One region of the Paenibacillus sp. FSL E2-0178 genome, then DNA from elsewhere that is predicted to be linked to it. Evidence: predicted binding sites of a transcription regulator. Region 1 holds the regulator's gene; each other region holds the start of a gene.

What was found. The regulator Rex, encoded in region 1, represses fermentation and respiration genes when NADH is low (regulators of the CRP and FNR family bind a similar motif). The targets are predictions, from matches to a motif close to TTGTGAAATATTTCACAA.
Region 2: a site for Rex is predicted at 1,048-1,065, ahead of MHI42_RS20715 (cytochrome ubiquinol oxidase subunit I). Genes of this name have one in related genera too.
Region 3: a site for Rex is predicted at 1,231-1,248, ahead of MHI42_RS19405 (phosphoketolase family protein). Genes of this name have one in related genera too.

The regions. Positions count from the first base shown of each region.
Region 1 covers NZ_CP151953.1:7,761,784-7,765,069, reverse strand. The annotation lists gene MHI42_RS33450 (amidohydrolase) at 1-776, opposite strand, end outside; gene MHI42_RS33445 (redox-sensing transcriptional repressor Rex) at 763-1,416, opposite strand; gene dinG (ATP-dependent DNA helicase DinG) at 1,694-3,286, opposite strand, start outside.
Region 2 covers NZ_CP151953.1:4,772,430-4,775,715, forward strand. The annotation lists gene MHI42_RS20700 (trypsin-like peptidase domain-containing protein) at 1-37, shown strand, start outside; gene MHI42_RS20705 (cold-shock protein) at 432-632, shown strand; gene MHI42_RS20710 (cold-shock protein) at 725-955, shown strand; gene MHI42_RS20715 (cytochrome ubiquinol oxidase subunit I) at 1,179-2,567, shown strand; gene cydB (cytochrome d ubiquinol oxidase subunit II) at 2,571-3,286, shown strand, end outside.
Region 3 covers NZ_CP151953.1:4,499,878-4,503,163, reverse strand. The annotation lists gene MHI42_RS19415 (S-layer homology domain-containing protein) at 1-242, shown strand, start outside; gene MHI42_RS19410 (GntR family transcriptional regulator) at 405-1,127, shown strand; gene MHI42_RS19405 (phosphoketolase family protein) at 1,442-3,286, shown strand, end outside.

The DNA of each region.
Region 1 (3,286 bases):
TCTTCATCATTCAGATGAACACCGTGGGCGATCAGAGACGGCCGGGAAAACATTCCCAGCTTCTCCAGATGAGCGACCGGGCGCAGGCCGTAATCGGCCACATTCTGCTCCACCTCATGACGTGTTTCGGACATATGCGTGTGCATCGGCAGATCAAGATCATGAGCCGCCTGGACAAACTTCATGAAGAACTCCGGAGGACAGGTGTAAGGCGCATGCGGCGAGAGCATTGCAGTAATTCTGCCGTCAGCCTTGCCATGCCAGTTCCGGGCAAAAGCAATGGCTTCCGCCAGCTTATGATTCTGCACCTCTTCCGGACACAGGCCAATAACACCGCGCATAAGTACTGCACGGATGCCTGACTGCTCGGTAACCTCAGCAACCCGGTCCATATGATCATACATGTCGAGGAAGGTCGTAGTTCCGCCCTTCAGCATCTCAAGAACGGATAGCGAAGTGCCCCAGTACACATCCTCACCAGTGAATTTCTCTTCCATCGGCCACATTTTTTCCTGGAGCCAAGCCTGCAGTACCATATCATCACCGTACCCGCGCAGCAGGGACATTGCCGCATGGCCGTGGGTGTTGACGAGACCCGGCATGAACAGCAGCCGGCTGCCGTCAATAACCTCGGCATCCTCTTCAATTACAGGCTTCGCTTCACCTATGTAAGTAATCAGATCATTTTCGATGGTCATATAACCGCTCAGCACCGGCTTATCGCTGCCAGGCACCAGAAAACGTCCATCTTTAATAATGGTTTTATTGCTGCTCATCTTCAGCTTCGTCCTTTCCGTCATGCAAATAATAAGCCAGACTCTGCAAATCCGTAGTGAAATCGGCGGCATGAATCCGGATATTGGATGGAGTCTTAAGAATGACAGGGGCAAAATTCAGGATCGCCTCAATGCCGGAATCCACCAGAATGTCAGCAACGTTCTGTGCTTCACTGTCCGGAACGGTAATAATCCCGATGCGGATGCCCTGTGCACGAATGGTATCCCCCAGCTCACTCATCGGCTGAACAGTCAACGAGTTGATCTGCTGGCCTACCTTGGGCTCATAAGCATCAAATATAGCTGTAATCTTCATCGTATCCTTCAAGTAGGCATTGTAATTCGATAAGGCGTGGCCGAGATTACCTGCACCTACCAGAGCTACATTAATCTGCTGGTCCAGCTTGAGAATATGCCGGATCTTCTCAATCAGATAAGAGACATCATAACCAATGCCTTTTCTGCCGAAATCACCAAAATAAGCCAGGTCCTTACGGATCTGGGCGGGGTTGAGATCAAGCTTCTGTCCCAGCTCCTGAGAAGAAACTGTTGAGATTTCACGTTTTTGGAGATCGTTCAGGAAACGCAGGTACACTGGGAGTCTGCGAACGACGGCCTCCGATATTTTATCCGATTTCATGTTTTCTCCTCCTAAAAGTTTTGATAGCATATGCTGCTTGATTCAACTTCGCAAAACTCGCTTCGTAAGCATTCACTTAGGTTTGATAGCATATACTTCTTGATTCAACTTCGCAAAACTCGCTTCGTAAGCATTCACTTAGGTTTGATAGCATATGCTGCTTGATAAGCCGGTTATAGGAACCGTGCTCCGGGACTGCCCGTTTGGGCAGCACCCCTTGAGCGCGGGACTTCAGAACAATAATTACTTATACATAATATCAACCGGAGACGGATTATTAAACCCCGCCATCTTCAAGCCATTCTGCAATCCGCGGAACGATCTGATCCGTCAGCATATGCTCCATCTTGGGACCGGGCAGCGAATACAGGAAATACTTCCCATAATAAGATTCGATTACCCTGGTATCATATACAATAACGATTCCGCGGTCCTGCGCGGTGCGGACCAGCCGCCCGAAGCCTTGCTTGAAGCGGATTACGGCCTGCGGGACGGACAGCTTCATGAACGGATTCTTCTTCTGTGCCTGGAGCAGCTCCGACTTTGCCTCAGCCAGCGGATGATTGGGCGGCTGGAACGGCAGTCTGACAATGGCCAGACAGGTCAAAGCTTCGCCGGGAATGTCTACACCTTCCCAGAAGCTGCTCGTACCCAGCAAGACTGACGCCGAACTGTCCTGGAACCGCCGGATCAGCTTGCTCCGGCTGCCGCCTTCTACACCTTGTCCAAGCACCGCGATATCCTGCGAAGCCAGGGCCTCCTTCAGCGGATCATAGACCTGGCGCAGCATCTTGTAGGAGGTGAAGAGCACCAGCATCCGCCCGCGGGTAGCCACGGCAGTTTCTGCCAGTGAATGGACGAGTGTATCCACAAAGCGGGCATCCCCAATGCTTCCCTTGACACTCGGGAAGTCACGTGGAATGACAAGCAGTGCCTGCTCACGGTATTTGAACGGCGACGGAAGCAGGGCTGTCATCAGACGGCCCTGCTCTGCAGCCTCACCAAGACCGAGATTATCTATCATGAACTGGAATGACTTATCCACAGACAAGGTGGCCGAGGTCAGGATGATACTCTTCTTCTTGTCGAAGAACAGCTCTCTGAGTTGGGTGCTCACATCCACCGGAACGGCATACATCTGCAGCGATTTGCCGCGGTAATTGCCGCTCCCCTCCAGCCAGTACACGATATTCTCGTCATTCAGCCCCATAAAGAAACGGATCTGCTCCCGGATGGAGGCCAAGTCCTTGAACAACCCGCCGATATCCGTCACAAGACTGTCCGAAGAGGACTGGCTGTCCGTATCACGCATCTCACTAAGCATTTTATCACCCTTGCGGATGATATCGCTCAAGCTGAGGTTAAGTGTATTCTCCAGAGCGGCCAGCTCCTCCCACTCTTTGGGCTTCTTGCCCGGCTGCAGGCGTGCGACCAGCTGGCCGGCTTCACCGGCTCCGGCATCGCTGCGTTCAGGCAGCAGGCCGAAGAGCTTGTCGCTAAGTGTATCCCATGACTCCTTGACGGTAAGCAGATCCGGATAGATCCGGTCGATAACGCCGCTCCATTCCGAAGCCTGCTCACTGCCGGACGATTGCAGGGTCTGGCGCAGGGCAGGCAGCTGTCCGCTACGGCTGTCCTTGTACAGACGGGTGAGCGTATGCGCCACGGTGAAATATTTCATCTGCATTCCGAGATGTTTGCCGGCAATGTCCTCCAGATGATGCGCCTCATCAATGATGAGATGCTCGTAAGCCGGAAGCAGCTGATGCCCGGCCTTAACATCTGCGAATAACTTGGAGTGGTTAGTCACCACCACATCAGAAATCCCGGCTTCATGCTTGGCCCGGTGATAATAACATTTCCGGAACCA
Region 2 (3,286 bases), 3.0 Mb from region 1:
GGTGACGGTACAACTTCTTGAGAAACCCGAGGAATAAAACCGGAAGCCGCCGTATATAATAATAAGGCAGTCAGGATAACGGAAACGGTTCAAGCCGTCCTTTTATGCAAAATTTAAGAGGACGGAGCCCGTTTCAAGTCCAAATTAATGGGGTAAACAATGATATCGGCTATAAATATTACTATTTAGACCAACTGGTAACCCTTACATTGGGAAGAAGACCTTATAAGGGAAAAAACGGAGAAATTCGGATGGGACAGCTTGCCTTTGTTAATAAGGTGTGGTAACATGAAATTATTCATACAATTGATACCTAATTCTCGCATTGAAAAGGGTTGTCAAATGAATCACAACCTTTCTCAATGTGTGAATTTTTTCTTTGTCTGAAGATAAAAAGAACATATTAATTTAAATTTGTGGAGGTAACACACATGCAAACAGGTACAGTTAAATGGTTCAACGCAGAAAAAGGATTCGGTTTCATCGAAGTTGAAGGCGGAAGCGACGTATTCGTTCACTTCAGCGCAATCACTGGCGACGGCTTCAAAACTTTGGACGAAGGCCAACGCGTTGAATTCAACGTTGTTCAAGGCAACCGCGGACCACAAGCCGAAAACGTTGTAAAACTGTAATTAATAGAAGGTGCCGTCCCCGCTTGTGAAAGTTGGGACGGTCTTTTTTTATCGTTACTCAGCTTGTAACATAAAGGAAGGGAGGAACGGCAATGAACTACCGGAAGAAGCCTTTGGAGGAAGTACCGGAAGAAAATACCGCAATATGGGCCTGTACCAACGATGGATGTAACGGATGGATGAGGGATAATTTCGCATTTGAGCATGCGCCTTCTTGCCGTCTCTGTCATTCCCCGATGGTTCGTAGCATGAAGATGCTGCCGCAATTGCTTAATTCGAATGGCGATCTCAAATCGCTTAAGAAAGGTATTTCCATTACCTAAACCAATGCCTTTATGAACCAAGACAACTATAAATGATGGACAAATCCAAGACGGTGAAACCGTCTTATTTTTTTTGCTTTCTTTATGTAATATTGTGATATTTGTCACAAATTTATTGAATTTCATGCTCAAACAGGGTGTATAATGTGATAATTATCACACTTTAGGCCCTGAAAATTTGACAGAATAGACATATCGAATGGGGAGAAGGAAGGGGAGAAATATGGATACAGTAATGCTGTCGCGTATACAATTTGCGTCGACGACGATTTTTCATTATTTCTTTGTGCCGGTATCAATCGGACTAGCGCTCTTAATTGCTATTATGGAGACCATGTACGTTAGAAAAGGCAATGAAGAGTACAAAAGAATGGCGCAATTCTGGGGGAAGCTGTTCCTCATTAACTTCGCAGTAGGCGTAGTGACAGGGATATTGCAGGAGTTCCAGTTCGGAATGAACTGGTCTGACTATTCGCGCTTCGTCGGTGATGTTTTTGGAGCCCCGCTAGCTATTGAAGCCTTATTGGCATTCTTCCTGGAGTCCACGTTCATCGGAATCTGGATCTTCGGCTGGGATAAGGTATCCAAGCGTATTCATCTATTATCGATTTGGCTGGTGGCCTTCGGAACGATGCTCTCGGCATTCTGGATTCTGGCCGCCAACTCGTTCATGCAGCATCCGGTAGGTTTCCAGATCAACAACGGACGGGCTGAAATGAATGATATCTTCGCACTGATTACAAACGGTCAGCTGCTGGTGGAGTTCCCGCATACAGTGCTTGCCGCATACGCTACAGGCGCATTCCTGGTAACGGGGATCAGTGCTTATAAATTGCTTAAGAAGCAGGACGTGGCCTTTTTCCGTAAATCGTTCGAGATCGCGGCCATTGTCGGTATTATCTCTTCATTTGGCGTAGCTGTTGCCGGACATGCCCAAGCGCAGTATCTGGTTGAAACACAGCCAATGAAGATGGCTGCTTCTGAAGGGCTATGGGGTGAGAGCGGCGACCCGGCGCCATGGACGGTCTTTGCTAATATCGATACAGAGAATCAGACCAGCAGCGGAGAGGTGCAGATTCCGTATCTCCTCAGCTTCCTGTCTTATAGTAAATTCTCCGGTGAAGTTAAGGGTATGCTGGAGCTCCAGAAGGAGTACGAATTAGCGTATGGACCTGGAGATTATATCCCGCCTGTCAAAACAACCTTCTGGAGCTTCCGGATCATGGTTGCGGCAGGCTCGCTAATGATTGCACTTGGTGTGTATGCCATCTACCTCATGTGGCGCAAGAAGATGGACAAACCGAATACCTGGTTCATGCGGTTCATGTTCTGGGGGCTGCTGCTTCCACCGATTGCCAACACGTCAGGCTGGATTATGACGGAGATCGGGCGTCAGCCATGGACAGTATTCGGACTTATGACTACGGAAGACAGTGTATCACCTAATATTACAAGCGGACAGGTGTTGTTCTCGGTGATTTCGTTTACCGCAATCTATGCCATACTGGGTGCGGTAATGATCGGCCTGTTCATCAAGGTTATCAAAAAAGGTCCTTATGCTATGGATAACGAACACGGTGAATCCCACGATCCGTATAACAAGGAGGACTAACCCATGTCACTTAATGAATTATGGTTTCTGCTGATTGCGGTGCTGTTTGTCGGGTTCTTCTTCCTTGAAGGCTTTGACTTCGGTGTAGGGATGGAGACGCAGATTCTGGCCAAGAATGATACAGAGCGCCGGGTACTGATTAATTCCATCGGGCCGTTCTGGGATGCTAATGAGGTATGGCTGATTACAGGAGCGGGCGCGATGTTTGCCGCCTTCCCGCATTGGTATGCGACGCTGTTCAGCGGATTCTATATCCCGTTCGTGTTCGCTCTGCTGGCGCTGATTGCCCGCGGTGTTGCCTTCGAATTCAGAGGTAAACGCGATTCGAAGACGTGGCAGAAAACCTGGGATGTCTGCATCTTCTTCGGCAGCTTCCTGCCGCCGTTCCTGCTGGCTGTGGTATTCGCCAGCTTCATCAAAGGCCTGCCGATTGACGGGGATATGCAGATGTATGCCGGTTTCTTCGATATCGTAAATGCCTATACAGTCGTAGCGGGAATTACAGTAGTCCTGCTGTGTCTGGTACATGGACTGATGTTCACCACGCTCCGCACCCTGGGAGACTTGCAGGAGCGGGCCCGTAAGCTGGCCCAGAAACTGCTGATTCCTCTGGCAGTGCTGCTGGTGGCCTTCGTTATAATGACGTACAACATGACAGATATCTTCGACAAACGCGGAACCCTGCTATGGATTGTAGTTGCTCTAGGCGTAGTTGCTTA
Region 3 (3,286 bases), 3.3 Mb from region 1:
TGCTGGTCAACGCTTCGAATAATGGTGTAATGAGCACAGGTGTAAATAAGTCCGCTTCGGCATCTGTTCCCGAAAATTTACCGGACTGGGCAAAACCTTATTATGTTATTGCCTTGGACCGTGGGATTCTGCCGGTAAACAGTCCATTCCAATTCCAGGCCGGTAAGAAAACTGAGCGTCAGGAAAGTGCAACATTACTCTACAATTTAATGAAGGTATTGAAGCTTACGAATGATTTGTAAATTCGGTGAAGGGCGGCATTTTTAAGCTTCCGCGCTTTATGGAGATCACAAAAAGGCGCCCTTAGGGGTGTCTTTTTAATTTCGGGTTTGAACGCTATCATTCACCCTAATATGATATATTTAATATTGAAGTTTAGGCTCGACCCGACGAAGGAGTACTACATGACACAATTTGTCTACAAGCAAATTATTGATGACCTCAAAATGAAGATTTTTGCGGGACGGTTTGCTGATATGAGATTGCCGGATGAGCGTAGTCTCAGTGAAACGTATCAGGTTAGCCGCAGTACAATTAAGCGTGCGCTGACCAAGATGGAGAGTTACGGCATAATTTTCAAGAAACGCGGATCGGGAACCTTTATTAACCCGCTGTACATAAAAAACGATTCGATTTTTAATTACGAGGGCTCTAATCTGGGGGTCTCCGACAACTTTCAAATGCATGGCAAGAAGCCGGAGATCAAAGTACTGAACTTCGAGGTTATCCGGCCAACAGAAGAGCTTCAGCGTGATTTGTTCTTGCAGCCCCATGATTTTGTATATAAAATTGTCCGCCTGCGCCTGTTTGATGAGGAGCCCTTTATGATTGAGACCGGATATATTCCGATTAAAATTGTACAGGATCTCGATATGGCGATTATCGAAGGATCGATCTTTCATTATCTGGAGGAGTCGCGCAATCTGGCGGTTACTAAATCTTTTTTATCTATTTTTGCCGAGCCTTCCCTGCCTAGTGATCAGGAATTGCTCCACTTGAAGGAGAATGAGCCTGTTGGAATCATGGAAGGGATCTTCTTCCTGGATAACGGGACGCCGTTTGAATTCTCGCATATGCGCTTCCATTACCAGTACCTGAAATTCAACACATTCGTGTCTGTTCATTAAGGAAACATCAGAATAATGTAATCACGCAAGGCCGGGATTTTGTTCCGGTCTTTTTAGTTTGTCCCAGGAAGTTCTAGAGGGAGATGGAGGTTGAAAAAAAGGATTGTGAAATAAATTACAATCTCATACATATTTATAAAAATTATCCTCATTTTATAACTAATTTGCTGCGAACTTCATACTATGTTCAAAATTTCACAATATTGGACCGTATCAATTGCTAAAAAGATTGAATTTATTAAAGCCAGGAGTATGATGTAACTGTAGAAGTGATACATTCAAAATACAAAGATAAAAATTAGGGAGTGGAAGAAATGGGATTATCAATCGCACAGGTGGATTATTCTTCTAAAACTTATTTGGCAAAGCTTGACGCCTACTGGCGCGCAACTAACTACATCTCCGTGGGTCAGCTCTATTTGAAGGATAATCCGTTGTTAAGAGAACCTTTGAAGGACGCAGACGTAAAAGTGAAGCCAATCGGACACTGGGGCACCATCCCTGGGCAGAACTTTATCTATGCGCATCTGAACCGCGTAATTACTAAATATGATTTGGATATGTTCTATATTGAAGGTCCGGGCCATGGCGGTCAGGTTATGGTATCGAACTCCTATCTGGACGGAAGTTACACTGAAATCTACCCGCAGATCACTCAGGATATCCCTGGACTGAAGAAATTGTTCAAACAGTTCTCCTTCCCGGGCGGAGTGGCTTCCCATGCTGCCCCAGAAACACCAGGATCGATTCATGAAGGCGGCGAGCTGGGTTACTCCTTGTCTCACAGTGTGGGCGCAGTTCTGGATAATCCGAACCTGATCTCGGCAGTTGTTGTAGGTGACGGCGAAGCAGAGACCGGACCTCTGGCGGCTTCCTGGTTCTCCAACCGGTTCATTAACCCGATTACAGATGGTGCGGTGCTGCCGATTCTGCATTTGAACGGCTTCAAGATCAGCAACCCGACCATTCTGTCCCGGATGTCGAGAGAAGAGTTAACGGCTTATTTTGCAGGAAGCGGCTGGGAACCGTTCTTCGTGGAAGGCGAGAATCCTGATCTGATGCATCCGGAAATGGCTAAGGTTCTGGACACCATTATTGAGAAGATTGAAGCGATTCAGAAGAATGCCCGTGAAAATAACGACACCACACGCCCTGCTTGGCCGATGCTCGTCTTCCGTACGCCTAAAGGCTGGACCGGTCCGAAAGCATGGGACGGCGTGCCGAATGAAGGCTCCTTCCGGGCCCATCAGGTGCCGATTCCGGTAGATCAGAAGAACATGAAGCATGCACCGGCATTGCTCGAATGGCTGAGCAGCTACAGACCTGAAGAATTATTTGATGAGAATGGCCGTTTGAACGCGGATCTGGCTGAGATTCTGCCTGTAGGCAACAGACGTATGGGGATGAACCCTGTAACGAACGCCGGTAACCTGATCAAAGATCTGCACAAGCCGAATTTCCGCAACTATGCACTGGATAATTCCGTACCGGGTCAAGTGATCGCGCAGGATATGGCGGTACTGGGCAAGTATCTGAAAGAGGTTGTAACGCTCAACGAAGAGAACCGCAACTTCCGGATCTTCGGACCGGATGAAACGATGTCGAACCGTCTGGGACCTGTGTTTGAAGTAACCAAACGCCAGTGGATGGATTCCATCAAGGAACCGCAGGATGAATTCCTGGCTCCTTATGGCCGTGTCATTGACTCCCAATTATCCGAGCATCAGGCGGAAGGCTTCCTGGAAGGATATGTATTAACCGGACGCCACGGCTTCTTTGCCAGCTATGAAGCGTTCCTGCGCGTTGTTGATTCGATGATTACCCAGCACTTCAAATGGCTGCGCAAGGCTACAGATCAAACCTGGCGCGCAGATATTCCATCCTTGAACGTTATTGCCACATCAACCGTGTTCCAGCAGGATCATAACGGTTACACTCACCAGGATCCGGGTCTGCTGGGTCACCTGGCTGATAAGAAGCCGGAATTTATCCGTGAGTATCTGCCGGCGGATGCCAATTCCCTGCTGGCTGTCTTCGACACTATTCTGAATGACCGTCAGAAGATCAACCTGATTGTATCGTCTAAGCACCCGCGTCCGCAGTGGTTCTCGGCAGATGAAGCTCAGGAACTGGTGGACAAAGGCCTCAAAATCATTGAC